Regions from separate parts of the Desulfohalovibrio reitneri genome, predicted to be linked through region 2. Evidence: predicted binding sites of a transcription regulator. Region 2 holds the regulator's gene; each other region holds the start of a gene.
What was found. Region 2 encodes sigma-54, which starts transcription at its own class of promoters, with help from an activator protein. Its sites were predicted from a motif close to CTGGCACGGNNNNTGCTT; they were not measured.
Positions count from the first base shown of each region.

Region 1 (9,257 bases), 620 kb from region 2:
CCCGGGGCAGGGCCAGGGCCTCGGCCGGGGGCGCGGCCAGCACCCGGCGCACCTCCTTCCAGCCCCAGTCCGGCAGCAACTCGTCCCCGTCCAGAAACAGCACCCACTCCCCGGCGCACAGGTCCAGGCAGGCGTTGCGCTGGGCTGCGAAGTCGTCCAATGGCCGCGTCGCATCAGTTAGCCTGGGGTCGTCCGGAAAAGTGTGCGGACGGCGGCCGTCCCAGACCACGGCGATTTGCTCCACCCAGGCCGGAATCTGGGCGAAAAAGCGGTCCAGGCCGGGTTCGTCCGGATGGAGGATGGCCGCCAGGGTGAGGTTCGGTGTCGGTCCGCCGGAAGCGTCGACCGCCAGCCAGGGCAGGGCGACGGCCGCCTCGCGCAGGGGGGCCACTCCGGCGCGCTCGTCCGGGGACAGCTCGGGGTTGACCAGGGCCAGCGGGGCGGGGAAGCCGGGCACGCCCAAACCGGCCTGGGCCAGAGCATGGCATGGGCCAGGGGGGAGGCGTCGGCCAGCACCTGATGACGGCTGTCCGGCCCTGACCAGTCCGGGCCCACGGTCCGCGCCAACTCCACATCCGGCTCGGAAACCAGCAGGGCGGCCTCGTCGGGCAGCTCCCGGGCCACGGCCCCGGCCACCGCCCCCGAGGCCAGCCCCAGCAGGAGCAGGTGCGGCGGGCGCAGGCGGGACCAGGCGCGCAGCAGCCGCCGGGTCATGTCGTGGAGCCGGTCGGGGGAGGGCGGTTCGGGCGGTGTGCGTTCAGGACCCAGCCTGAAGCCCATCTGCGCCCGGGTGTGCAGAAAGAAGGGATGCGCCGCGGCCATGGCCGGAACCTACGCCGTGGGAGGTCGGCTGGGCAAGCACCCGGTCGTAGATTTCCTCCAGGCGGGCAACCACCGCGCGGGCGTCGTACAGCCTTCGGGCCTTTTCCCGCCCGGCCCGGCCCATGGCGCGGGCGTGTTCCGGGTGGCGCAGCAGCCAAGCCACGGCCTGGCCGTACTCCTCGGCCGTGGCGGCCACCAGTCCGGTGCGGTCGTGCTCCACCAGTTCAAGCTGGGCGTTGTCGCGCAGGCCCTCGCTGGGGTGGGTGATCACCGGCAATCCGGCGGCCATGGCCTCGGCGATGACCATGCCGAAGCTCTCACCAGCTGCGTTGGCGTGGGCGAAGACCGAGCACCCGGCAAGGAATGCCGCCAGCTCGTCCTCGCCCAGCACCGGGTCGAGCCAGTCCACCGTCTCGGCGACGCCCAGTTCGCAAGCCCGGGCGCGGGCCTCCTTCGTGCCGCCGATGACCCGGTAGCGGGCCTCGGGGACCTCGGCCAGCAGGCGGGGCAGCATGTCCATGGCCAGGGGCGACCACTTGCCCGGATCGGCCCGGGAGATGCGGCCCACAACGGGACGGGAGAAGTCGGGTTCCACATGGGCGTAGGCGTCGGTGCGCACCGGGTTGTACAGCACGTCGTAGCGCGGCCCTTCCACGTCGATGGAGTGGACCAGCCCGTAGCGGCGGCGGCAGAACTCGGAGACGAAAAGGATGCGGTGGGCCAGACGTCCCAGCGGCGAGGGGTCGTGGCGGCCGAAAACGTTGGTTTCCACCACCCGGAGAACGCGCGCCAACTTCAGCGGCCGCATGAGGTCCGGCTCGGGCCAGCCCGCTCGGTGGACGTGGACGATGTCCGGACGCAGGCGTTGCAAGACGGGCAGGGGATCGGGGCTGACGCGCACCTCCACCCCGGCTTCCTGCAAGAGGCGGCGGCGGGGGCCGTCCTCAAGGGCCAGGACGACGGGCTGGAAGCGGTCTCGGTCCAGGCCGGAGGCCAGGATCTGGAGGGTCTTTTCCGTGCCGCCCGGACCCAGGGCCCTGGCGTAGTGCACCACCCGCGCGGGCCGGGGGGCGGACACGGCCTAGGCCCCGGAGTTGAAGTAGGCGGAAACGGCCCGTCGGCGAAGGATCTGGGCCGGGGACAGCGGACCTGTCCGAGCCGTCTGCTCCTGGTCGCCGGAGTCGGGATGGGCCTCCTGGGCGGCGGGGTGCGCGGACGCCTGGGCCGGTTGCTCCTGGGAGGCGGTCCGCTCGGCGGCCTGTTCGGCCTGCGGCTGAGCCATCCCGTTCGCCTCGGGGCGTTCCTGGCCGCTTTCCGGAGAGGCCTCCGTCTTGGGCCTGGTCTTGCCGTAGGCGCCCACTCCGCGCGGGGCGGACTGGCCGCCGAGGCCCTCGCCTGTTTGGCGGGCGGCGGCAGCGGCCGCTGCCGCCGCGCCCAGGCTGGGCGGACGTGAGGCGGCCTGCTGGCCCTGGGGCTGGCCGCCCTGCTGGTCGCGTATCTGGGCGTAGGCGGAACGCAAGCCTTCGAGGATCTTGATGACCTCGCGCACGGCGTCGGCGTCCAGCTTCAGGTTGGCCTGCAGGAGTTTGGAGTTGCAGTAGAAATAGAGGCGGGAGAGGTTCTCGGCCAGTTCGCCGCCCTTCTCTTTGTTCAGGCTGGACTGCAACTCGTTGATGATGTCCGTGGCCTTGCCCAGCTCGATGCCCTTCTGCTTGACGTCCTTCTTTTCGATGCTCGTGATGGCCTGGTTGAGGAACTTCACGGCTCCGTCGTAGAGCAGAATGAGGATGTCGCTCTGGCTGGTGGTGTTGACCTGGGTGTGCAGGTACGCCTGTGCCGCGTTTTGCATGTCCCGCTCCGTTATCGCTTAGCTTTGGCCGCTCAGCTGGCTCATCTGGCTTTGCAGGCTTTGCTGGATGCCGTTGTAGTTCTGCAGGGTCGCTTCCAGTCGGGCGAAGCGATTCTTCATCCGCCGCTGGTACTGTTCCAGGCGGCGTTCCTCGTTTTCGATCTTGCGGTCGATGTTGTCGATGATGTTCTGGTAGTTGTCTTCCAGAATGGACAGCGTGCCCTCTTGCGAGTTGGTCAGCTGCTTCAGTTCGTCGACCATCTGCGTAGTCTTGCCGACTTTCAGCCGCACTTCCCCCGAGTAAGTGCCCTGGGTGAGGTTGTTGACCTGCACCGAGAGGCCGCGCGGATCGCCGGACTGGGCGGTGAGCTGCTGGTTGGACGCGTCGTAGTTGGCCGCTACGCCCCCGATGGTGGCGTTGATGACGTTGCCGCCCGCGTCCACCTCGTAGGACACGTCGTAGGTGCCCGGCTCGGTGGTGCCTTCCAGGGAGGAGGCGAAGATGAAGTCCGAGGAGTCGGTCTTGCCGTCGTAGTAGGCGGAAAAGATGGAGGCCACCGCCTCGAGGTCGTTGTTCAGGGCCTCGTCCAGGGCTTCCTGGTCGATTGTCAAAAGGCCCGCTTGCGAAGAACCCTCGTCCGCCTCGGTGAGAATGCCGATCTGTGACAGGGCGGAATAGGTGTCGTCCGAGTAGTCGAAGCCGACGCCCTTGGATGCGACGATGTCCTTGAGGTTCTTGGAAATCATCTCCACACCGTAGTTGCCCGTGAGCAGGCTGCCCTGCTCCTTGAGTTCGTCGAAGTCGGTGAGGTCGATGATCATCTGGCGCACCTCGTTGACGCTGTCCACGAAGGTGCGGATGTTCTCCTCGATGGAAGCCCGGTCCGTTTCCACGGAAACGTTGATGGAGGCGTTGGACCCGGTGACGTCCTTGAGCAGCAGGTTGAGCCCCTCCACCACGTCGTCCACCGAATTGGTGGAGCGGGTGATCCAGGCGTTGGACGGGTAGCCGTTGATACGAAGTTCCGCGTCCTGGGCCTGCTGGGTGATGGTGTCGTCCGCCGCTGTATAGCCGGTGAGATTGGAGTTGGAACTGACCACCAGGGTGTTGTCCGCGCCGGTGTCCAGTCCCCGTATCTGCAGGTGGTATTCGGTATCGCTGACCTTGATGGTGGAGGCGCGCACCCCGGGGTTGTCCGGGTCGTTGTTGATGGCGTTGACCAGCCCGGAGAGGGTGGTGCCGTCCGGCACGTCCACCTGGAATTCCGTGCCCTGGTAGTTGTAGGCGAAGGTGGCGTTGGAGCCGGTGGAGTTGACCTGATCCGTGAGGTCGGACTCGGCCGTGTCCATGGTCACGATCTGGGTCTGGGCCAGCTGGTTCACGGAAAAGGTGTAGGTGCCGTCCTCGGCGTCCGCCCCGGCGGTGGCCGTGAGGGCGTCGGGGTTGGTGGACTCCGCGTCCTTGGTCAGGAACTCGCCTGGGCGGTCGAATCCCTCCAGGGTCGACTTGAGGGAGAAAAGCTGGGTTTCGAGCTCGTTGAACCCCTCCTGCTTGAGCTCCCACGTCTCCTTCCAGTGTTCGAAGCGCCGTTTCTGGATGCCCTCGATCTGGACGAGCTTCTCCACAATGGAGTCGAAGTCGGTGCCGGAGCCGAGGCCCGTGAAACGTATGGCGCCGGATTCAAGTTCGGAGTTGACCATGTTCGTCCCGTGGGGAGGCTGTTTTTGCCGGGTGGCGGCTCCCCGCAGTGTGAAAAGCAAGATGGGTGCCAGCCCGTGGAAACAATCCTCGCCTCCCCGTAGACGTATCGGCAGTATGGGCCAAAGACTTGAGGGAAAATACCCGTCCGCGAGGTGGGAATGCGCGGCCGGGGCGAAAAAAGGCCCCCCGTCTCCGGGGGGCCTTGACATGTGCGGCCTGTGTGCGGCTGCCGGAGTTAGCCGAGCAGCTGGGTGGCCATACGCGGCAGGCTGTTGGCCTGGGAGAGCATGGCGGTGGCGGACTGGGACAGGATCTGCTGGCGGACGAACTCGGTCATCTCGGTGGCCACGTCCACGTCGGAGATGCGCGATTCGGAAGCCTGCAGGTTCTCGGCCTGCACCTGGAGGTTGGTGATGGTGTTCTCCAGGCGGTTCTGCAGGGAACCGAGGTTGGCGCGGATCTTGTCCTTGGAGATGATGGCGTCGTTGAGGGCGTTCAGCGAGGCCTGGGCCAGCTCCTGGGTGGAGATGGAGGCGCCCGCGGCGTCCGGACCAGCCCCGATGCCCACGCCCAGGGCGGAAGCGGTGGAGTCGCCGATGCGCACGTAGTAGTAATCCTCGGCCGAGTCGTTGCCCGCGCCGAAGTGGACCTTCATCTCGCCCTGCGCCTTGAGACCGGCGCCGCTGAAGTCGCCGGAGAGGTTGCCGTTGAGCAGTTGGATGCCATTGAAGTCCGTGGCGCTGGCGATACGGGTGATTTCCGAGGCCATGGCCTGGTACTCGGAATCGATGATCAGGCGCTGGTCGGAGTTGTAGGTGCCCGTGGAGGCCTGGGTGGCCAGTTCCTTCATGCGGATAAGCTTTTCGTCGATGATCTGCAGCGCGCCGTCTGCGGTCTGGATCATGGAGACAGCGTCCTGGGCGTTGCGCACGCCTTGGTTGAGCGAGGCGATGTCCGCGCGCATGAGCTCGCGAATGGCCAGCCCGGCGGCGTCGTCGGATGCGGAGTTGATGCGCAGGCCGGAGGAGAGGCGCTCCACCGAGGTGCCCAGGTTGCTGTACGAGGTCTGCAGGTTGCGGGCCGCGTTCTGGGCCATGAGGTTGTGGTTGATAACCAGTGACATGTGTTCCTCCTTGAATCGGGGTTTTGCACGCGTTTCCTTACGCGTGAGGGGTTTTCCGTGGCCTTCTTGGCCGCTGTGCCTTCCTCATCGGCGGTTTGGAAAAACCCTTTAGGGAGGAAATAAAAAATCGGCCCGTCCGCCGGGGGAGGCGGACGGGCCGGAATGGAGAGGCCTGTCGGCTGTCCGGGCTAGCCGAGCAGCTGGGTGGCCAGCCGCGGCAGGCTGTTGGCCTGGGAGAGCATGGCGGTGGCGGACTGGGACAGGATCTGCTGGCGGACGAACTCGGTCATCTCGGTGGCCACGTCCACGTCGGAGATGCGCGATTCGGAAGCCTGCAGGTTCTCGGCCTGCACCTGGAGGTTGGTGATGGTGTTCTCCAGGCGGTTCTGCAGGGAACCGAGGTTGGCGCGGATCTTGTCCTTGGAGATGATGGCGTCGTTGAGCGCTTCCAGAGACCCCTGGGCCAGCTCCTGGGTGGAGATGGAGGCGCCCGCGGCGTCGGTCCCGGCGGCAAGCCCCACGCCCAGCGCGGAAGCGGTGGAGTCGCCGATGCTGACGTAGTAGTAGTCTTCGGCCGAGTCGTTGCCCGCGCCGAAGTGGACCTTCATCTGGCCGGTGGAGGCCAGCCCGGCGCCGCTGAAGTCGCCGGAGAGGTTGCCGTTGAGCAGGTAGATGCCGTTGAAGTCCGTGGCGCTGGCAATACGGGTGATCTCCGAGGCCATGGCCTGGTATTCGGAGTCGATGATCAGGCGCTGGTCGGAGTTGTAGGTGCCCGTGGAGGCCTGGGTGGCCAGTTCCTTCATGCGGATGAGCTTTTCGTCGATGATCTGCAGCGCGCCGTCCGCGGTCTGGATCATGGAGACAGCGTCCTGGGCGTTGCGCACGCCCTGGTTGAGCGACGAGATGTCCGCGCGCATGAGCTCGCGGACGGCCAGCCCGGCGGCGTCGTCGGCCGCGGAGTTGATGCGCAGGCCGGAGGAGAGGCGCTCCACCGAGGTGCCCAGGTTGCTGTACGAAGTCTGCAGGTTGCGGGCCGCGTTTTGGGCCATGAGGTTGTGGTTGATAACCAGAGACATAAGCCGTTCCTCCTTGAATTGTTGTCGGCTTCCGTGCCGTTGTGGGCGTCGGCCGCTTCCCCCGGGGGTCCTTTTTCGCAACTCCCAGCGGCCTGTGATAGACGCCCGCCTCTATCAGAAGGTATCGGCGGCGGGTTCATCGATCTTTAGCCGGAAAAGAAAAAAATGCGCCGGGCGTGGAATGTCCGGCGCACGAGCGTGTACGTCCCGCGAGGCGCGGGTTCGTTTGCGGTGGGTGTGGTGAGAGCGCGCGGGCCCGTCAGCTGGAGCCGTTCTCGGCGCGCCGCAGGCGGCGGCGGGCCTCGTCCGTGGCCAGGCCGCGCTGGGCCGCGATGCGTTCCAGGTTTTCCTCGGCGTCCGAGGGGCGCAGGTAGAGCGGTTCGGGAAGGTCGCGGGCGTAGTCCGCCTCCAGGGCGGCCTTGGCCAGGGCGTGGGGCGCGGGGTGGTCGTACCGCGCGGGAAGGGGGAGTGGCTCGGCGAGATGCCCGAAGGAATCGGGGTTGCGGCGCAAGCCGCTGCCCAGGACGCGCACCGGGCCGGGCAAGGCGGCCAATTGCCCGGCGGCCTCGTCCGCCCCGGCCATGCGCGGGGCGTCCAGGGGGCGGCCGCCCGGGGCGAAGAACTGCAGGTTGACCTGCCCGCGCCGGGCATGGGTAATAACGGCCAGCACGCCGTCCGTGAAGGGCGGGGCGGAGGCGGCCAACAGGGGCAGGTAGTCCAGTCCCGCCAGGGGCAGCCCCCAGCCCCGGGCCAGTCCGGCGGACGCGGCCAGGCAGACCCGGATGCCGGTGAAGGAGCCGGGTCCCCGGGCGCAGGCGATGCCCTCCAGGTCCGCCCCCTTCATCCCGGCCAGCCGCAGCAGCGACTCCACAGCCGGGAGCAGCACCGGGGTGCTGCGCCCACCGGTGTCCAGGGCCAGGGAGGCCGCCACCGAGGCGGCTTCTCCATCCCGCCGGGCCAGCGCCAGGAGAAGCAGCGACTCGCAGCCGCAGACGGCCAGGACGGTATCAGGCCGGTGGGGTGAACTGCCTGGCGATGTCATTGTAGATGGCGAATCCCATGAGCAGGAGCAGCAGCAGGAGCCCGATGCGCAGGGCGATGGCCTGCACGGTCTCCGGCACGCGCCGCCCGGTGGTGGCCTCGTAGGCGAAGAAGACGATGTGTCCGCCGTCCAGCACCGGGATGGGGAACAGGTTGATGAGGCCGAGGTTGAGGCTGAGGAAGGCGGCCATCTGCAACACCGTGGCCAGGCCGTGCTCCGCGGACTTGGCCACCACCTGGGCGATCATGATGGGGCCGCCCAGCTCCTTGGTGGACACCGCGCCGGTGATGAGATCGCCGATGCCTTTCACGATGCGGGCCGTGAGGGTCCAGGTTTTCTCCATCGCCATGAGAGGCGTGCTGGCCAGGGATAAGCGCACCGGCACCCGCTCGTAGGCGAATGTCAGTCCCACCATGGGCCGGGTGATCTCCTCGCCCGAGGGGGCCTGGCGGGTCATGACCCGGGGGGCGACGTCCACCCGGCGCACCTGCCCGTCGCGGCGCACGGTCATGTTCACCGCCCCGTCGGTGCCCGCCTTCTGCACGGCCTGGGGCAACTCGTCCCCGAACCACATGCGCTGGCTGTTGATGCGCACCACGCGGTCGCCGCTCTGGATGCCGGCTTCGGCCGCTGGACCGCCCTCGATGACCTCGCCCACCTTGAGGTGGATGGCCTCGGCCCCGCCGAATACCAGCAGGCTCCAGTAGAGCAGGAAGGCCAGCAGGAAGTTGAAGCCCGGCCCCGAGGCCACGATGAGCATGCGCTGCCAGGCGGGCTTGTTGGTGAAGCTCTGCTCCGGGGTGAAGCCCTCGGGTAGTTCCGCCCCGGGCTGTTCGCCCACCATGGAGACGTAGCCGCCCAGGGGGACGGCCGAGACGCGGTAGGAGGTCTGTCCCCGCTTGAAGCCCCACAGGGTGGGGCCGAAGCCCAGGGAAAAGACCTTCACCCCCACGCCGAACAGGCGGGCCAGCAGGAAGTGCCCCAGTTCGTGGAAGAAAATGAGCCCGCCGAGGACCAGGATGACGGCCAGGACGTTGATCATGCCGCCTCCCCGGCACGGGCCAGCTCCCTGGCCCGTTGCCTGGCCTCGCGGTCCAGGTCGAGAATGGATTCCAGGTCTTCGGCCGCACGGCCGTCATGGGCCGCCAGGCAGGAGTCGATGAGGCCGGGAATGCCCAGGAAGGGCAGGCGTCCGGCCAGGAAAAGCTCCACCGCCACCTCGTTGGCCGCGTTGAGCACGATGGGGTGCGAGCGGGAGGCGGCGTAGGCCTCGCGCGCCAGCCGCAGGCAGGGGAAGTCGTCCCAGCGCGGCTCCTCGAAGGTCAGCCCGCCCAGCTTGGCCAGATCCACTGGTTCCACGCCGGTGCCCACCCGCTCGGGGAAGCAGAGGCAGTGGGCGATGGCCACCCGCATGTCCGGCGCGCCCATGTGGGCAAGCATGGAGCCGTCCACGAACTCCGCCAGGGAGTGCACGATGGACTGGGGATGGACCACAACGCCCACGCGATCCATGTCCACACCGAAGAGGTGGCAGGCCTCGATGACCTCCAGCCCCTTGTTCATGAGGGTGGCCGAGTCAATGGAAATCTTGGCCCCCATGGACCAGTTGGGATGGTTCAGGGCTTGCTTGGGGGTGACGTTCT
Region 1 is NZ_JOMJ01000003.1:239,266-248,522, forward strand. Features, by position in the region: gene N911_RS18405 (glycosyltransferase family protein) at 1-457, opposite strand, end outside; gene N911_RS0101425 (glycosyltransferase family 4 protein) at 758-1,900, opposite strand; gene fliS (flagellar export chaperone FliS) at 1,904-2,671, opposite strand; gene fliD (flagellar filament capping protein FliD) at 2,690-4,372, opposite strand; gene N911_RS0101440 (flagellin N-terminal helical domain-containing protein) at 4,609-5,496, opposite strand; gene N911_RS0101445 (flagellin N-terminal helical domain-containing protein) at 5,685-6,572, opposite strand; gene tsaB (tRNA (adenosine(37)-N6)-threonylcarbamoyltransferase complex dimerization subunit type 1 TsaB) at 6,832-7,614, opposite strand; gene rseP (RIP metalloprotease RseP) at 7,580-8,656, opposite strand; gene dxr (1-deoxy-D-xylulose-5-phosphate reductoisomerase) at 8,653-9,257, opposite strand, start outside.
Region 1: the regulator sigma-54 is predicted to act here: its motif matches at 4,427-4,444, upstream of fliD (flagellar filament capping protein FliD).

Region 2 (9,257 bases):
TGTCCCGCCCCGTGAGAGGCTTAAGGCGCTCATCAAAGAACGGATTGGGAAGGAAGCGGAGGTCGAACATCAGGTCCGCCTCTTTGGGAGAAGCGTACTTGAAACCGAATGAAATGACATGGACACGCATCCCCTGGCCGTTTTCCGCCAGGTTGGCCCATTTCTCCTGCAGAGCACGCCGCAGATCGTGGATGGAATAGGTGGTGGTGTCTATGACCAGGCTGGCCTGGGAGCGCAGGGGGGACAGGATGCGGCGCTCCTCGGCCAGGGCCTGCTCCAGCCCCATGTCCTCCTGCTCCAACGGATGCGGCCTGCGCGTCTCGTGGTAACGCCGCAACAGTTCCCCGGTCTCGGCCTCAAGAAAGACGATCTGGGTCCGCAGCCCTTGGGAGGTGATCTCATCGGCCGCGGCGTTCCAGTCGTCGAGAAAGTCGTGCTGGCGGATGTCCATGCCGAGGGCGAGACCACGCGTGTTGCGGTGGTCCTGGCCCTTGTACAGAGAAGCCAGCTTGGGAACCATGCCCACGGGCAGGCCGTCCACGCAGAAGAAGCCCATGTCCTCGAACACGCGCAGGGCCGTGGACTTTCCCGCTCCGGAAAGCCCCGTGAGGATGACGATGGGGAAGGCCGGTCCGTGCTCCATTGCCGTCTCGCTACCGCCGCTCAGGCGTTGTGCAGAAGCTCCCACAAATCCCCGGCGTCTTCCGCTGAAAGGAAGGAACGCCGGAAGTCCTCGTCCTTGAGCAGCCGTGATATGTGGGCCAGAATGCGCAGGTGTTGCCCGGCTGCGTTTTCCGGCGCAAGCACCATGAAAAAGATATGGCAGGGCTGCTGGTCCAGGGCGTCGAACTCAACCCCCCGGGAGCTGCGCCCAGCCACAAGAATGATATCCTCGAGTTCGTCGATCTTCCCGTGGGGTATGGCCACGCCGCCGCCAATGCCGGTGGTCCCCAGCTTCTCACGCTCCATGAGTACGCGCCGGGCCTTGTCCGCGTCCACCTCGGGCTGCTCCTGGGCCAGAGGCTGAATCAACTCGCTCAGCACCTCCGCCTTGCTGCCCGCCTGCAGGTTAGGGAGCACGTAATCGCGTCGCAGATAGTCGCCGAGTTTCATTCGCTCCTCACTCTACGTCGAGGCAGGATCAATCAGTCCGAAGTCCCCGTCGTGACGCCGGTAGATGACATTTATCCTCGAAGTCTCCGCGTTTCTGAATACCAGAAAATCGTAATCCAGCGACTCGAGCTGCATGGCCGCCTCTTCCTCGTCCATCGGCTTGGGCTGGAAGGAATCGGCACGCACGATCCGCCGCTCCGCTTCCTCGGGCTCGGGAGCGACGTCCACTGGTCCCGCTTCGGTCTTGGCCGGGCGGCGCACCATCTTTTGCTTGTCCCGGAGCTTCTTGATCTGGGTGAGCACCTTGTCCAGCACCAGATCAATGGTGGAGTACATATCAGCGGTCTGCTCCGAAGCCGAAATGTAGAGGTTGTCGTCGCTGACGACGACCTCCGCAGTCTGGTTGACCCTCTTCTGCACGGAAAGATTGACCTGCACGTCGGCGCCGTCACTGTTGGTGAGCAGCTTCTCCAGCTTGCCGAAGCGCTTGTGGGCATACTCCTTGAGGTGGTCGGACGGCTCGAAGTCCATGAAATTAAAGGCGATGTTCATTTCATCTCCCACTCAGAATATCTGCTTTCGCTTGCTTGACGAGGATATCCCAAGGGCGGTGCGGTACTTGGCCACGGTGCGACGGGCGATGTTCACATGCAGCCTGTCCTTGAGCATGTCCGCGATCTTCTCGTCGGACAACGGCTTCTTGGGGTCTTCCTTGTCGATGAGTTGCTTGATGAGCGCCTTGACCGATTCGGAACCCACCTGGGAGCCATCCTCCATCTCCAGCGCCGAATTGAAGAAGAACTTCAGCTCGAACGTGCCGTGGGGGGTAGCCACGTACTTGTTGGTGGTAATCCGGCTGACTGTGGATTCATGCATGTTGATGTCGTCGGCCACGTCCTTGAGAATAAGCGGCTTGAGATGCGTCACGCCTTCCTCGAAGAAATCACGCTGGAAACGGACGATGGACTCGATGACCTTGTAAAGGGTGCGCTGGCGCTGATAAAGGCTCTTGATCAGCCAGACCGCCGAGCGCATGCGCTCCTGAAAATAATCCTTGCTCTTGCCGCGCTCGGCGGCCATGCCGTCCATGTAAAGGGAGTTGAGGGTCAACTTTGGCAACCCTTCCTCGTTGAGGACGATAACGAACTCGTCGTCGTATTTATAGACGTAGGCATCCGGGCTGACGTACTGCGGCTCACCCGTTCCGAAACTGGCCCCGGGCATGGGGTCGAGTGACTGGATGACGTCGAGGTATTCCTTGAGCTCGTCCAGGCTGAGCTTGAACTTGCGGGCCAGCGGCTTGTAGCGCTTTTTCTCCAGATCCTCCAAATGGTCGGAAACCAGAGAGCGGAGCACCGGGTCGTCCATGCCCAGCACGTCCATCTGCACCAGCAGGCACTCGCGGGGGTCTCTTGAAGCCACGCCTACAGGATCGAACCGCTGCATGGCCAGGATAACCGACTCCACCTTTTCGGGAGAAGAGCCGGATTCACCGGCGATGTCTTCCACGCTGGACATGAGGTAGCCGGAAGGATTGAGGTTGCCGATGACGTGCTCTCCCACGTTCATGGCTTCCTCGTCGAAATCCGAGAGCCGCATCTGCCAAGCCAGGTGTCCCTCCAGGGAAGGCTTGGCCGTGAGTCTGGCCTCGAAGCTGAGCCCCTCTTCGGGAGACTCCGCCTCGCGGGCCCCGGACTGCCGGGCCGACGAGGAAAACTCCCCGAGGTAGTTCTCCCAGTCGGCGTCGCGCATGAGCGCCTCACTTTCGCCGTCTGTCCTCGAATCCTGCGGCTGTTCGGCATCGCCCTGGTCTTCTGATCCTTCCTCCAGGAACGGGTTTTCCATGAGCTCTTGCTGCACCTGCTCCATCAGTTCGACCCGCGAGAGTTGCAGCAGTTTAATGGCCTGCTGCAGTTGCGGCGTCATGACAAGCTGTTGGCTCAGCTTGAGCTGTTGTCGCAGTTCAAGGCCCATGAATCATTCATTCCCTTGACGGGAGGCGTCCGCCCGATAGGCGGGAAGCGGAAGGCTCCACTGTTGGTAGAATCGAAAAAATCGCTTCGTCCGGCACTCGGGCTGTATGCCACAGAGCGGGGCGGGATGCAACGACAGCAAGTCTTTATTGACGCGATATTTTACCCGGTTGGCACGATTTTTCACAGACAGAACTCGCTCCCAAGATACACCTTTCTGGCCTTGGGATTGGCGGCGATTTCCTCCGGCGATCCATTCAGAATGATGGTGCCTTCAAAGACGATGGAGGCGCGGTCGCAGATGGAGAGGGTCTCGCGCACATTGTGGTCCGAAATGAGGATGCCGATGCCCTTGTCCCGCAGGGCACGGATGATGAGCTTGATATCATCAACCGCCAAGGGATCGATGCCGGCGAACGGTTCGTCCAGCAGGATGAACTTGGGTCTGCGAATCAGCGCCCTTGCGATTTCCAGCCTGCGGCGCTCTCCTCCGGACAGATGATACGCTTTGGAATCCTCCAGCCTGGAAATGCCTAGCTCCTGGAGCAGGGAATGCTTCCGCTTCTCCCGCTCCCTCCTGGATAGGTCGGTGTGTTCCAGGATGACGTCCATGTTCTCCCCCACGGTCAGCTTGCGGAAGACCGAGCTTTCCTGGGGGAGGTAGCTGATGCCGGCCCGGGCGCGTTCGTGCAGGGGCCAGGAGGTGATTTCCTCATCGTCCAGGTAGACATGGCCGCCGCTGGGCTTGATGACACCGAGCAGCATGTAGAAAGTGGTGGTCTTTCCCGCGCCGTTGGGACCGAGAATGCCTGCGATTTCCCCCTGCTCCAGGGAGACGTCCACTCCGCGGACCACTTCCTTGGCGCCGTAGCGCTTGCGCAGATCGAGGCCCGCCAGGAGGCTCATTTGCCCTGCTCCCCGCCAAGCTTTTTGTCGTCGGTGAAGAAGAGCGCTTCAACCCGTTTGCTGCCACCGATAACCTCGCTGCGGTTCTCCTCGGCGTAGAATTTGATGACCTCGCCCTGCAGCTTGTTCTGGCCGTCGATGACCACGGGGTCGTCGTGCATGCTCAAGACACCCCGCTCGACATCGTACACGGCCTTGCCGCAATAACCTTCGCGGCCCTCGTGCTCCATGCGCACGTTGCCCAGCGCGACGATCCGGGTGATGTTCGCGTCCGAGGCCAGCTCCGCGTTGCCTTTCCCCGCGGTGCCCTGGCCGCCCTTCTTGTCCAGGTAGGTGGTCAGCTTGTCCGCCCAAAGCCGCATTTCACCACGGACCACGTGTACGTCACCGGTGAAGGTGACGCTGTCGTGGTCCTGGCTATACTGTAAATTGTCCGCGGTGATACGGGTAGGAACTTTCTCGGCCGCCCGGACGGTTCCCGGCAGCGCCAGAAATACGAGCAGCAAAAGAAGCGGTATGAGCCTGTTCATTTCGGATTCTCTCCGTCCTTGGCGGCTCCCCGCATGGTCGTCTCCACTTCGACTCCGTCCATGGCGCGCATGTCCCTGGTCGTGAGGTCGATGACCAGCCTGGGTGCCTGAATGAGCACGTCGCCGCGATCCACCGTGGCGTTGCCTGTAATGGTGATCTCGCGCGTTTTTCCCTGGTAAACGAGGCGTTCCCCGCGCACAATAACCTCGCCGTAAAAGGCGGTTACGTCGGGGTACATGGTCATCGTATCGGTCTCGCGATCCACTGTACCACGGGGAGCGACGATCCGCGCGCTTTCCTCACCCGAATCGCCGAAATACACGATCTCGGGATTCTCGAGTTCGGCCGAGCCGTCTTCGGTATCGTAGGTGGCGGAGGAAGCCTGGAGCGTCCACAACTCCTTGCCGTCCTTTCCCTGAGAGAGGGTAATGCCCTCCACTGAGACGTCAACGTCAAGGTCGGCCGGAAGCCTGGCCTGGATATCCGCCAAGTCCTCGACCTGGGGCTTGAACAGGCTCCAACCCCACATGCCGATAGCCACAAGAGCGGCCAGCGCTAGGACGGCGATGGAGAGCTTCTTGCTCACGGGCCGGTCCATTCCTCCCAGGCGTGTTGCAAAAGTCCTTGGGAGCGCAGGATGTAGTCGATGGCTTCACGCACGGCTCCGTGCCCACCCTTGCGCGAGGACACCCAGGCGGCAAGTTCCAGAATTTCCGGCCGGGCGTCGGCCACCGCCATTGGCAAGCCAACGGACCGCATGGGGCCGGCGTCCACCCAGTCGTCGCCCAGGTAGGCTACCTCGGTTAATGTGATGCCCCGGCGTTCGGCCATTTCATGCAGATGCGGCAGCTTCTTCACGTGGCCGCAGACGTATTCGGTGATCCCCAACTCGGCCACACGCGCGGTCACGCCGCCATGTTCCAGGCCGGTCATCACGGCGATTTCCAGCCCGGCGCGCTGGGCCACCTTGATGCCAAGGCCGTCCTGAACGTGGAAACGCTTGCTGATATCACCTTCCGGGCCGTAATGGAGGCCGCCGTCGGTGAGTACGCCGTCCACGTCAAGCACCAGAATGCGGATGTTGGTGGCCGCCTCGTCAGCCCGCATTGCCTGCCTCCCGGCTTAAGGCATGAATGTCCCTGGCCACGCGCAACAGATCCTCGAAATCGTCAAGAGGCAGGGAATTGGGGCCGTCGCACAGCGCCCGCTCCGGCTCGGGATGAACCTCCAGGAACAGTCCATCCGCTCCGGCCGCAGCCGCGGCCTTGACCAGGTTGGGCACGAACCTGCGCTGCCCCCCGGAGGAGCCGCCCTGCCCTCCCGGCAGTTGCACCGAGTGGGTGGCGTCGAATACCACGGGCAGGCCGTGTTCCGCCATGATCGGCAGGGAACGGAAATCGACTACCAGATTATTGTAGCCGAAAGACGCGCCGCGCTCCGTGAGCCAGGCCCGGCGGCAGCCGCTCTCGCGAAGCTTGCCCACGGCGTTGGCCATGTCCCACGGCGCCAGGAACTGCCCCTTTTTGACATTGACCAGTCGTCCGGTTCGGGCCGCCGCCACAAGCAGGTCGGTTTGGCGGCAGAGAAAGGCGGGGATCTGCAGCACGTCGGCCACCTCGGCCACCGGCGCCGCTTGTTCCGGCAAGTGGATGTCGGTCAGCACCGGCAGACCGGTACGCTTTCTGACCCGGTCCAACCACGCCAAGCCCCGCTCCATCCCCGGACCCCGATAAGAGGTAATGGACGTGCGGTTGGCCTTGTCGAACGAACTCTTGAACACCAGTGGCAGGTTCAGCCGCACGGCGATCTCGGCCAGTCGCTCGGCCACGCGCAGGGCCAGATCCTCCGACTCCAGGACGCACGGCCCGGCGATGGCGAAGAAGCCTTCGCGGCTCGACTCGAACAGGTCCGCCATGTTCAGGCCGCCCGCCTACTTCTTGCCCTTGGCCCGCTGCTTGGCGGCCTTGATGAACTCCCGAAAGAGTGGATGCGGCCGCATGGGGCGGGATTTGAACTCCGGATGGAACTGGCAGCCCAGGAACCAGGGATGGTCCTTGAGCTCCACGATCTCCACCAATTCCCCGTTTGGAGAAGTGCCGGAGAATACGTAGCCCTGCTCCTCCATGGCGGCCATATACTTCTGGTTGTACTCGTAGCGGTGACGATGGCGCTCGGAGATGTTCTCTTCGCCGTAGGCATCCCAGGCCTTGGTGTCGTGCTTGACCACGCAGGGATATCCGCCCAGGCGCATGGTGCCGCCCAGATCGGAATCCTTGTTGCGGCGCTCCATGCACTGGCTGCGGAAATCGAACCACTCGGTCATGAGATAGATGATGGCCTCCTCGGTATCCGGATGGAATTCCTCGGAGTCCGCACCCTCGATTCCCAGGACATTCCGGGCCGCCTCGATACAGGCGCACTGCATGCCCAGGCAGATGCCAAAGAAAGGAATCTTGTTTTCACGGGCGAAACGGATGGACTCGACCTTGCCGGGCACGCCGCGGGAGCCGAAGCCGCCAGGAACCAGAACACCATCCAGCCCCTTGAGTTGCTTGGCCACGTTGTCCCGGGTCAGATCCTCGGAGTTGACATAGACAAGGTTGACCTGCACGTCGTTGGCCACGCCGCCGTGGATGAGGGCCTCGTGCAAGCTCTTGTACGCCTCCTTGAGGTCCACGTACTTGCCCACGATACCGATGGAGACCTCGCCGGAGGGGTGCTCCAGCTTCTCGATGAGATCCTCCCAAGGAGCCAGCTCCGCGTTTTTGGCCGGGAGCTTCAGGAGAATGGCGATCTTCTGGTCCACCCCTTCGTGGTAGAATTTAAGGGGTACCTTGTAGATGTTGTCCACGTCCACTGCGGAAAAAACGGCGTCCGCGTCCACGTTGCAGAACAGGGCGATCTTGGATTTGATGTCCTTTTCCAGCTCCCGGGCGCAGCGGCAGAGGATGATGTCCGGCTGGATGCCGATGGAACGCAATTCCTTGACCGAGTGCTGGGTGGGCTTGGTTTTCAGTTCCCCTGCCGTGCCCATGAAGGGCACCAGGGTCAGGTGGATGTAAAGGACGTTCTCCTTGCCCAGGTCGCTGCGCAACTGACGGATTGCCTCAAGGAAGGGCTGCCCCTCGATGTCGCCGACAGTTCCGCCGATCTCCACCAGAACCACGTCCTCGTCGCCGGCCAGCGAGGTGATGGCGTTCTTGATTTCGTCGGTAATGTGCGGAATGACCTGCACGGTGCCGCCGAGGTAGTCGCCCCGCCGCTCCTTCTGGATGACGCGGTGGTAGATGGAGCCGGAAGTGAAATTGTTCTTCTGGCTGGTGAACACGTCGATGTAGCGCTCGTAGTGCCCCAGGTCGAGGTCGGTTTCCGCGCCGTCCTCGGTGACGTAGACCTCGCCGTGCTGGAATGGGTTCATGGTCCCCGGGTCCACGTTGATGTAGGGGTCGAGCTTCTGGATGGTGCACTTCAGGCCACGGGCCTTGAGCAGGGCGGCGATGGACGCCGCGGCCAAACCCTTGCCAAGTGAGGAAAGCACACCGCCGGTAATGAAAATGAACTTGGTCTTCATGCGTCTCTCTGCGGGAGCGTTGAGCGGTTTATTCGCGCATGTGGGGGATGCCCCGTCCGGCCGAATCCGGGGATAATAGACACCTCGTCCCGGCTTGAAAAGGGCTTTTTGGCTTTACGGGCACACCCGGCACAAGCCCCGGTTGACGGGACTCTGCGGCCCCTTTATGATTCCCGCGCGCTTGTATAGGAAGGTGGGGAGAACTCCCCCGCCGCTTTTCGCCACCCCCATTCCGGAGGCTTTCCGCTTGGCCCGCGTTTCTTCCCTGGTCATCACCGGCTACGGCACCAATTGCGATCGCGAAACCGCCCACGCCGCCCGCCTGGCCGGCTGCAACGAAACCGAAGTGGTATTCTTCTCCGACCTGCTGGCGGAACGGGTGGCCCTGCCCGAAGCGGACCTGCTTCTCTTCCCCGGCGGCTTTCTGGACGGCGACGACCTGGGCGCGGCCCAGGCCGCGGCCCTGCGCTGGCGGCACGCCGTGACGCGCTCTGGAAGCCCCTTGCTCGAGCAGTTGCGAGCCTTTCTGGAACGGGGTGGCCTCATCCTTGGCATCTGCAACGGCTTCCAATTGCTGTGCAAGCTGGGACTGCTCCCCGCGGTGGACGGGGATTGGTTCAAACGCACCGCCTCCCTCTCCGCCAACGATTCCGCCCGCTTTGAGGATCGCTGGGTAAGCCTGCGCACCGAGCCGGACACCCGTTGCGTGTTCCTCAAAGGTACCGACAGGCTGGAGATGCCCGTGCGGCACGGCGAGGGCAAAATGGTTTTCGAGGACGAATCGCTGCTGTCCAAGGCCGAGGCGGCCGGGCACGTGGCCCTGCGCTACGTCCACCCCGAATCCGGCGAGCCCTCCATGGAGTACCCATACAATCCCAACGGCTCCCCGGGTGGCATCGCCGGACTCACCGACCACACCGGACGCATCCTGGGCCTCATGCCCCACCCCGAAGCGTTCAACCACCCCACAAATCATCCCGGCTGGACACGCGGGGAAACCTCCCCCCTTGGAATCGTGCTGCTGGAAAACGCAGTCCACCACTTGCGGGAACGCGCCGCGTGACGGACCCCGCTCCTCCGAATGGCTGGCGCGACTGGGAAGAAGTCATGCGCCTCGCCCTGGACGAGGCCAAGCGGGCCGGGGATGTTAATGAAGTGCCGGT
Region 2 is NZ_JOMJ01000003.1:863,150-872,406, reverse strand. Features, by position in the region: gene rapZ (RNase adapter RapZ) at 1-643, opposite strand, end outside; gene N911_RS0104680 (PTS sugar transporter subunit IIA) at 664-1,113, opposite strand; gene hpf (ribosome hibernation-promoting factor, HPF/YfiA family) at 1,126-1,665, opposite strand; gene rpoN (RNA polymerase factor sigma-54) at 1,678-3,087, opposite strand; gene lptB (LPS export ABC transporter ATP-binding protein) at 3,270-3,992, opposite strand; gene N911_RS0104660 (LptA/OstA family protein) at 3,989-4,522, opposite strand; gene lptC (LPS export ABC transporter periplasmic protein LptC) at 4,519-5,109, opposite strand; gene N911_RS0104650 (KdsC family phosphatase) at 5,106-5,630, opposite strand; gene kdsA (3-deoxy-8-phosphooctulonate synthase) at 5,620-6,438, opposite strand; gene N911_RS0104640 (CTP synthase) at 6,454-8,094, opposite strand; gene N911_RS0104635 (phosphoribosylformylglycinamidine synthase subunit PurQ) at 8,342-9,157, shown strand; gene tadA (tRNA adenosine(34) deaminase TadA) at 9,154-9,257, shown strand, end outside.

Region 3 (9,257 bases), 980 kb from region 2:
ACCAGACCTTGGAGTTCACCAGGCGATCAATCTCGTGGTAGAAGTTCACCGCGCCCTCGAACCCGGCGTAGGGGCCGCCGGAGTCGTAGGAGTGCAGCTGCTTCATGGGCACGCCCATCTTCTGGATGGAGAACTTTTCCTTGATGCCGGCGCAGAAGAGATCCGGCTTGTAGATCTCCACCAGCCGTTCGGCCTCGTGCTGGTTGAGGTCGTCCACAGCCAGGGTGTCCTTCTCCATGTCGGCCATCATGCCCTCGTATTCCCTGAAGAACTCGCCGCTTTTCTCCAGCTCGGCCATTTCCTCGGGCGACTTGCGCGGCTGGAAGCGGTGCTCGTCCGGGCAGACCTCCAGCTCCTCGATGTTGCGCGAGTCGGCGTCGATCTTAATGTCCGGGATGACGCGGCGGCCCTCGTAGTCGTCGCGGTGGGCGAACTCGTACCCCGCGGCCTGGGTCTTCATGCCGATCTCTGCGAACAGCTCCTGGTAGTGGTGGGCCCGCGAGCCGCCCACGAAGAGCATGGCCGTCTTACCCTCGGTGCGGGGTCGCACCTCGTCGCGAGCCTTCTCCACGGCGGCCATCTCCTCGGCGATGACCTCCTCGACGCGGTCCTTCAGCTTCTTGTCGCCGAAGTACTCGGCGATTTTGCGCAGGGACTTGGCCGTGGCCTCGGCCCCAATGAAGTTCACCTTGATCCAGGGGATGCCGTACTTCTCCTCCATCATCTCGGCCACGTAGTTGATGGAGCGGTGGCACATGATGGCGTTGAGGTCGGCGGTGTGAGCCCGGGCGAACTGCTCGTAGGTGGAGTTGCCGGAGAAGGTGGAGACCAGGGTGATGCCGCATCGCTCCATGATGTCCTCGATGACGAAGGCATCGCCGCCTATGTTGTACTCGCCCAGGAGATTGATGCGGTATTCGCCCTCCACGCCCTTGTCCTGCTCGCCCACGACGTGGGTGAAGATCTGGTTGTTGGCGATATGGTGGCCCGCGGACTGGGAGACGCCCTTGTACCCCTCGCAGGAGAAGGCGAAGACGTTCACCGGGTTGTCCGGGTTCTGCTCATTGAGTTTCTTCTTCATCTCCCGAGCCACGGAGTGCACGTCGTCGCCGATAAGGCCCACCGGGCAGGTGGAAAAGACGGCGATGGCCTTGGGATGGAAGGCGTCGTAAGCCTCCTGGATGGCCTGGGCCAGCTTCTTCTCCCCGCCGAAAACGATGTCGTTCTCGTTCATGTCGGTGGAGAAGCTGTAGGTCATGTAGTTCTCTTTCTCGTCGCCCGTGGCGTCGGTCTGGTTGCGGCGGGTGAGCCAGGAGTAGAAACCGCAGCCGATGGGGCCGTGGGTGATGTTGACGATGTCACGGGTGGGCCCGAGGATGACGCCCTTGCAGCCGGCGTAGGTGCAGCCCCGCATGGTGATGATGCCGGGGATGGTGCGCACGTTGGCCGAGATCTCTGGCGGGGTCCTGCCCTGGCCCTCGTTGATCATGATCTGCTTGGCGCGCTTGCGGGCGACCTTGGGCGGGTACTTCTTGAGAAGCTCCTGCTTCACGTCGGTGGGGTCTATGGAGACCGCCTTCTTCTTCTTGACTGCCATGAGTGGCTCCCTCGCGAGGATCGCGGTTGCTTACTGGATGGATTTGGTCCCGGTCTCGCCGGTGCGCACGCGCGCGGCGTCGGGGATGTCCATGACGAAGACCTTGCCGTCACCGGGCCGTCCGGTCCTGTTGGTCTCGATGATGGTCTCCACCACGTCGCCGACCTCGTCGTCGGCCACCACCACGGTGACCATGCGCTTGGGGTAGAGGCGGCCCTTCTCGCCAAGCATCTCGGCGGCCTCCTCGATGCCGGACTCGGCACCCTCCAGCAGCTGGCTGTTGACCAGGCCCTTGCCCCGGCCCTGGCACTCCTGGGCGAAGAAGGCGTCCACGCCCGCTTCGGTCAGGGCCTTCTTGGTGCGGTTCATCCTGTCCATGCGGATGACGGCGATGATTTCCTTCATCAGGCCACCTCCGCCGGCTCCGCGCCTTCCCGCACGCCGGAGGAAATGGTGTACATCTCCTCCACCGGGGCCACGAAGATCTTGCCGTCGCCGAAGGCGCCCTTGTCGCCGGAGCGGGCCGTTTCCATGATGGTCTTGATGACGAAGTCGCGGTCCTTCTCCTGGCCCACGATCATGAGCATGACCTTTGGGATCTCGTCGTAGGTGACTTCGCCGATCTTGATGCCGCGCTGCTTGCCGCGCCCGGCCACGGAGAACTTGGTCACGGCGGGATAGCCCGCGTCCATAAGGGCGGCCAGCACGTCGTCCGCTTTTTCTGGGCGCACGATGGCCCGGATCATGTTCAGCATGGGTTTATCTCCTTGGTGGCTTCGGGGTTAGTTGGCGATGCCGTATTCGATGAGAAGCTGCTCCAGTTCCTCGATGGGCAGCGGCGTGGGCACGATGAAGTTGTCGTTCTCATCGATCTTGCGGGCCAGGGTCCGGTATTCTTCGGCCTGGGGATGATCGGGGGAGAAATCGATGACCGTCTTGCGGTTGATCTCGGCGCGCTGCACCTGGTTGTCGCGCGGCACGAAGTGGATCATCCTGGTGCCCAGGCGGCGGGCCAGCTCGGCGATCATGGGCTCCTCGTTGTCCACATTGCGGGAGTTGCAGATGAGGCCGCCCAGCCGCACGCCGCCCGCGTCGGCGTATTTGACGATGCCCTTGCAGATGTTGTTGGCCGCGTACATGGCCATCATCTCGCCGGAAACCACGATGTAGATCTCCTGGGCCTTGCCCTCGCGGATGGGCATGGCGAATCCGCCGCAGACAACGTCGCCGAGGACGTCGTAGAAAACGTAGTCCAGCTCCTTGTCGTCCTTGTAGGCGCCCAGCTGCTCGAGCAGGTTGATGGAGGTGATTATGCCGCGCCCGGCGCAGCCCACGCCCGGCTCGGGGCCGCCGGACTCCACGCAGGTGGCGTTGCCGTAGCCCGGGATGCACACGTCCTCCAGCTCCACGTCCTCGCCCTCCTCGCGCAGGGTGTCGAGCACGGTGTTCTGGCTCATCCCGCCCAGCAACAGCCGGGTGGAGTCGGCCTTGGGATCGCAGCCCACGACCATGACGTTCTTCTTCATCTCGGCCAGGCCGGCCACGGTGTTCTGCGTGGTTGTGGACTTGCCGATGCCGCCCTTTCCGTAAATCGCTACCTTTCGCATGGTGTCCCTCCATTGGGTTTGGTGGCTTGCAATCCGGCGCGACGTCCGCGCCCTGGACATGACTTGGGCAAGGTGCGTGCCAGAACCACAGATCCAGTCTAACAATTTGAAATTGCTCGAAATGGGCGCATGGCACGCATGGCGCGGCAAGGGTGGCGGCTACACTTGTGAAAGGTCCGGGCCTACATTTTCGTAGCTTGTGTGCGTTGCGGCGGGCCAAAGCCCCCGGAATCCGGCGCGGGCCCGGATTTTGCTGCCTTCCCCGGCGACAAGCCTGGAAAAGGAGGGCCAACGGCATGCTCATCGACACCACCCTGCGCGAGGGGGAACAGCGATACGGGGTCTACTTTGACGCGGAGGCCAAGCTGGCGCTTCTGGACAGCCTGCTGGCCGCTGGCGTGGAGGAAATCGAATGCGGTGTGGCCGGACGCTGCCCGGACACCCCCGGCCTGGTGGCCAGAGGCAGGGAGCGCGCCGGACAGGGGCAGGCCATATCCGTATGGTGCCGGGCGGCCGAGGCGGACCTGGAGCTGGCCGCCTCCCTGCGGCCGGACCGCGTCTGCCTGGGCCTGCCCGTGGCAGACGCCCACCTGGAAAAGCGCTTGCGCATCTCCCGCGCTGGACTCGTGCACCGACTGGAAAGGCTGCTCATCCAGGCGGAGGAGTTGGGCGTGGCCTATCTGTCCGTGGGTCTGGAGGACGCCAGCCGGGCCGATCCGGAATTCGCCCTGGCCGTGGCGCGCGCGGCCCGCGACGGCGGCGCGCGGCGGGTGCGGCTCTCGGACACGGTGGGCGCGCTCTCCCCCCTGGAGACGGCGAGGCTGGTTGAGCGGTTCCGGAGCGAACTGCCCGGCCTGGACCTGGCCGTGCATTGCCACGACGATCTGGGCCTGGCCACGGCCAACGCCCTGACCGCCCTGGACAGCGGGGCGGACGCGGCCGACTGCGCCTGCCTGGGCCTGGGCGAACGGGCGGGAATCGCGGCCACGGAGCGGCTTGCCATGCGGCTGAACCTGGACGGACGCGGGGACTACGCCCTGGAGGCCATCACGAAGGCCTGCCGGGTGGCGGCCCGGTCCGCGGGAATGGAGGTGCCGGGCCACGCCCCGGTGGTGGGCGAGCGGCTTTTCTGGGTGGAGTCCGGGCTGCACGCGGACACAGCCGCAAAGGCCCCCGGCCTGCACGAACCGTGGGCTCCGGCCCTGACCGGCCACGCCCGCCGCGCCGCCGTGGGCAAAAAGAGCGGGAGGGCCGCGGTGCGCCGCAAGCTGGAGGAATTGGGCATGGCTCCGGAGGCGGAAGATCTGGAGCGGTTGACCTCGGAATTGCGGGACGAATCCTTGCGGATGGGCCGCGTTCTGGACGACGGAGAGGTGGCCCGGTTGGCCGCGAGAGCTTGCTGAACGAATTTACAGCGAGCCGAAAAAAGTGAAACCGGGGGCGGCCCGGCGTGCCATATGCTCCGCGTGGGCCACCCCCGGTTTCGAGGGGAAGTGGGCGAAACCTACTCCACGTCCGAACAGGTATTCAATGGGGGAAAACCCCCATTTGCATGGTTTTGTGTCGCCGATGCGGCGATTTAGGGGAACTCCCTACCTTCGACGGTAGGGAGTTGGGCCTTCCTGGTAGGGAGCTTGCGGAGACGCGTTTAGAACGTCCAGCCGACGTTCACCGAGCCGAAACTCTGCCCTTCGTCCTGGCCGAAGAACTCCGGGGTGCGGTGGACGGCTTGGAAGGAGGCGAAGAGGTCGCCCAATCGCAGGCCCACGCCCGCGCTGAGGTCGGCCACGAAATTCTTTTTGGGCACGGAGTGGCTGGACTCGAAGGTGTTGCCGTCCAGGAAAATGTTGCGGGCCACCGCCCGCCCGTCCGCCGTGGCGAAGAGGTAGAGGCTGAAGAAGGGGCGCGACTCCCCGGGCGCGACGTCCGCCGTCACCCCGGCCCCGGGGCGGATGCGGGAGGAGCCGAAGTCCGCGGGCAGGTTCCAGCCGAAGCGCGCTTCTGCCCCGGCGTTGGCGTAGGTCATGACGTTGCCCGCCGTGGCCCCGAAATGGGGCATGAAGGCCGCGCCCAGGCCGTCGCCGCCCACGCTCCACAGCCGGTTGACCGCCAGGTAGGTCAGTATCAGCCCCAACTCGTTGTCCAGCTGGTTGTCCCAGCCCTTGGGGTCCGGGGAGTCCACCACTTTGTGCACGAACTTCTGGGTGGGCTCGGCCAGGGAGGCCGGTCCCACCATGCCCGCCGAGGCCTCCACCGCGTGCAGCCACCGCGTGCTCTTGCGGTTGAGGGAGACCGCGCCGTACAGCCAACCCGCATAGGGCCGTTCGTCCTCGATGAGGTCCGGAGTGGTGATGTCCGTGGGGGTGTACATGTTCTGCCCGATGGACAGGCCGACGTTGTAGCCGAACCCCTCCCGGTTGAGCCAGGGCAGACTCGCCAGCCACTCCCGCACGGACTGCGGCAGCCGCTCGTCATCGGCGTAGCTGGCCAGGTCGCCGGACAGCCAGGTCATGCGGACGGCGTTGGTGTAGTACTGGTCCGTGCCCGCGAAGATGTCGTTCTCCCAGTAGACCAGCAGCATGGAATCGGTCTCGGCGGCGCGCGCTGGCTGGGACAGAAGCAGGACGGCCAGGCAGGCAAGGAGCGGGAGTCGGGCGAGAAGGACGCGCATGCACAGGGTGTAGCTCCGGGCGGGGAAAAAGAAAAGGCGGCCGGGCCCAAAACCCGGCCGCCCGCGATGTTTCGCTTACAGGATGCGGAGCCGTTCCAGCTTGCGGCCGGTCTCCTCGATCTCTCCGGCGGCTTGCTCCGGGCCCATGACCACCACCCGTCCGTGCTCGGCCAGGGCGCGCGCGGCCTCGCCGAAGCGGCGGAAGTCCTCGTTGCCCAGCCGCAGCACGGCCTCGCGCTTCTCCTGCCGCCACTGGGGGGTGCGGCCGGTCAGCCTGCGGGTGAGGGAGATGAAGCCCTTGGCGTCGGGCAGGTGGTGGGCGTCGATCTCGCCGATGGCCCCGACCACCGCCTTGTCCAGCTCGGCCTTGTCCAGCTCCAGGGAGGCCAGCAGGTCGGCCGCGCCGTCGTACACCGCCAGGGTATTGGCGGAGTTGGGGTCGCGGTAGGAGACCATGCCCAGGGTGCCCTCCACGTCGTCCAGGGCGCAAAAGGCGCCGTAGGCCCCGCCCTGCACGCGGATGCGGTCCCACAAATAGCCCATGCGCAGCCAGCGGGAGACGGCCATGGCCGCCGGGCCGGGGTCGATGCCCAGTTCGGCGTAATTGACCGCCTTGCCCACGTAGTTGACCGCGGCCGGGATGAGCAGGGCCTCGTCCTGGCCGTGCATGGGCGGCCGCTCCACCGCTTCGGCGGGGCCGAATCCCGGCAGCCCGGCCAGCACGCCGTCCAGGTGCGGATCGAAGGCCGCCAGATCCTCGGCCGTGGCCGTGACGTTGGCCGCGCGGGCGGAGCGGGTCAGCAGGTGGTCGCGCACCGCCTCCAGGGAGCGGCGGATCTCCGGCCATTCATCCGGCAGGCGGGAGCACAGCTCGCGCAGGAAGAAGAGGTACTCCGCCCCGCTGGTGCGCTCGGCCAGCCGTCCGGCCCGCGTCAGCGAGCCGCGCAGCCGGTTCTGCACGAAGAGGTGCCCGGCCGGGGTGACGCGCTGCTCCAGCCTGGCCTTCTCCTCCAGGGCCATGCGGGTGAACCGCTCGGCGTCGGAGAAGTCGGCGCTGGTGAGCACCTCGGTCATGAGCTCGGCCATGTCCTGGGCCTTTTCCGAGGTGGCCTTGCCGCGCAGGAAGAACCAGGAGACCGGCGTTCCTTCCAGATCGGTGGAGTGCATCATGGCCGGGTCGATGCCGCCGGTCTTGGCGGCGATGGCCCGGGTCAGCTCGGTGAAGGAGCGCTTCTTGGTGCCCATCTCCACCAGGGCGCGGCCGAACAGCGGCAGCCAGGGCAGGTGCTTCTCGTCCATGCCGCTCAGGTCGAAGCCGGCGTCGAAGTAGACGATGCCCGCGGCGGGCTGCTCGTGGCGCATGACCAGCGCGCCGCGCTCTTCGCTCTCGGCAAAGGGGATCTCGCGGTTCTCCGGCGGCATGTCCTCCCGGCCCAGGGCGGGGATGCGGGCCAAGTCCGCCGGGTCGTCCGGCTTCTCCTGCTTCTCCCGCAGCTCGCGGGTTTCGGCCATGATGCGCTCCCGCTCGGCCTGGTCCATGCCCTCCAGTTCGCGGGCCAGCTCCTCCTTCTCCTCGCGCTCGCGCCTGGAGCCCAGCTCCGGGTCCGGGGCGAGGGTCAGCAGGCAGGCGTGAGGGTTTTCCAGGAACCAGCGCCGGATGAGGTTCTCGAACACCGGCTCGCCGTCGGCCAGCCGTTGCTTGAGGCGGCCAAGCGGCTCCTCGAAGGCCAGCATGGCCAGGGGGTCCCCGTCGTACAGCCAGGTGGTCAGGGAGCGCAGCCAAAGGGCAAGCCCGCGAGGGAAGGAGCCGGTGTTGGTCTCCCGCAGGTCGAACTCAATGGTATTCAGAGCGGCCTCGCGCACATCCTCGGGCACGCCGTTGTCCGCCAGGTCGCGCAGGGTGTCCGTGACGAGGCCTTGCATGCGGCCAGCCGTGTCCTCCAGGCCGTCCGCCTTGATGCCCTTCAGCCCGATGGAGAAGTACATCTGGCGCAGCTCCTCCTCCAGTCCGATGCCCGCCAGGTCCTCGCCCAGGCCGGAGTCGATGAGGGCCTGGCGCAGGGGCGAGGAAGGCATGCCCACCAGCACCTCCTCCAGCACGCGCAGGGCAAGGTTCTCCTCTACCTCGGCGGTCTCGCAGAGCAGCCAGCCCAGGGTGGCGTAGCCGCGCTCGTCCTCGCCGTCCTCGGAGCAGGCGTAGGTCTTGCGCTCCCTGCGCGGCTCGCTCCACCGCTGCTGCAGGGCCACCTCCGACTCCGGCTCCAGCGGGCCGAAGCCGTCAAGGTATTCCGCCAGGATGGACAGCCGCTCGTCCTCCTCCGGGCCGTCGCCGTGGAAAAGGAACCAGCAGTTGGCCGGGTGGTAGAAGGTCTCGTGGAACTCGCGGAACTGTTCGAAAGTCAGCTCCGGGATGGTCTTGGGATTGCCGCCGGAATCAAGCCCGTAGGTCTGGTCCGGAAAGACCGCCTGCTGGGAGTATTCGTGCAGCAGGGAGTCGGGCGAGGAATAGGCACCCTTCATCTCGTTGTAGACCACCCCGCGCCGCTTCAGCGGGCCGTCCGGGTCGTCCAGCTCGTGATGCCAGCCCTCCTGCATGAAGATGTGGCGGGTGATGAGGGGATGGAAGGCGGCGTCCAGATAGACGTCCACCAGGTTGCGGAAGTCCTGGAGGTTGCAACTGGAAACCGGGTAGCAGGTCTTGTCCGGGAAGGTGAAGGCGTTGAGGAAGGTCTTCAGCGAGCCCTTGAGCAGCTCCACGAACGGTTCCTTGACCGGATACTTGCGGGAGCCGTTGAGCACGGAGTGCTCCAGGATGTGGGCCACGCCGGTGGAGTCGCGCGGGGGGGTGCGGAAGGCCGCGCCGAAAACCTTGTTCTCGTCATCGTTGGCCAGGGAGAGCACGCGCGCCCCGGTCTTGTCATGCCGGTAGAGTCGTGCGACAGTCTGATATTCGGAAATCTCCTCCTCGCGGAGGAGGCTGAATCCATTGATCGCCATGCGGTCAAACTCCTTTCTGATTCGATGCTTGGGAGGCGCAAATGCCCTATGTAAAACAGAAGACCTTCGTTGTCACCGGAGCCTCGTCCGGAATCGGACGCGCCCTGGCCATCCGGTTGGCCGAGAGTGGGGCCTCGGTGGTGCTCAACGCGCGCCGCCAAGGCCTCCTGGAGGAGACCGAGGACGCCTGCGTGGAACACGGCGTGCGAGCCAACAGCGTGCCCGGCGACATCGCCGACCCGGACGTGGCCCGGCGGCTGGTGGACCGCGCCCTGGACTGCGGCGATTTCTCCGGCTTCTTCCACGTGGCCGGGGTCTTCTCCCCCGGCCCCTACCTGTGGGAGCTGGACGAGGCGGGCTTCGACGCCATCATGGACTCCAGCGT
Region 3 is NZ_JOMJ01000003.1:1,842,303-1,851,559, forward strand. Features, by position in the region: gene nifD (nitrogenase molybdenum-iron protein alpha chain) at 1-1,597, opposite strand, end outside; gene N911_RS0109235 (P-II family nitrogen regulator) at 1,628-2,002, opposite strand; gene N911_RS0109240 (P-II family nitrogen regulator) at 2,002-2,352, opposite strand; gene nifH (nitrogenase iron protein) at 2,380-3,204, opposite strand; gene N911_RS0109250 (LeuA family protein) at 3,501-4,607, shown strand; gene N911_RS0109255 (lipid A deacylase LpxR family protein) at 4,853-5,875, opposite strand; gene N911_RS0109260 (insulinase family protein) at 5,951-8,872, opposite strand; gene N911_RS0109265 (SDR family NAD(P)-dependent oxidoreductase) at 8,914-9,257, shown strand, end outside.
Region 3: the regulator sigma-54 is predicted to act here: its motif matches at 3,270-3,287, upstream of nifH (nitrogenase iron protein).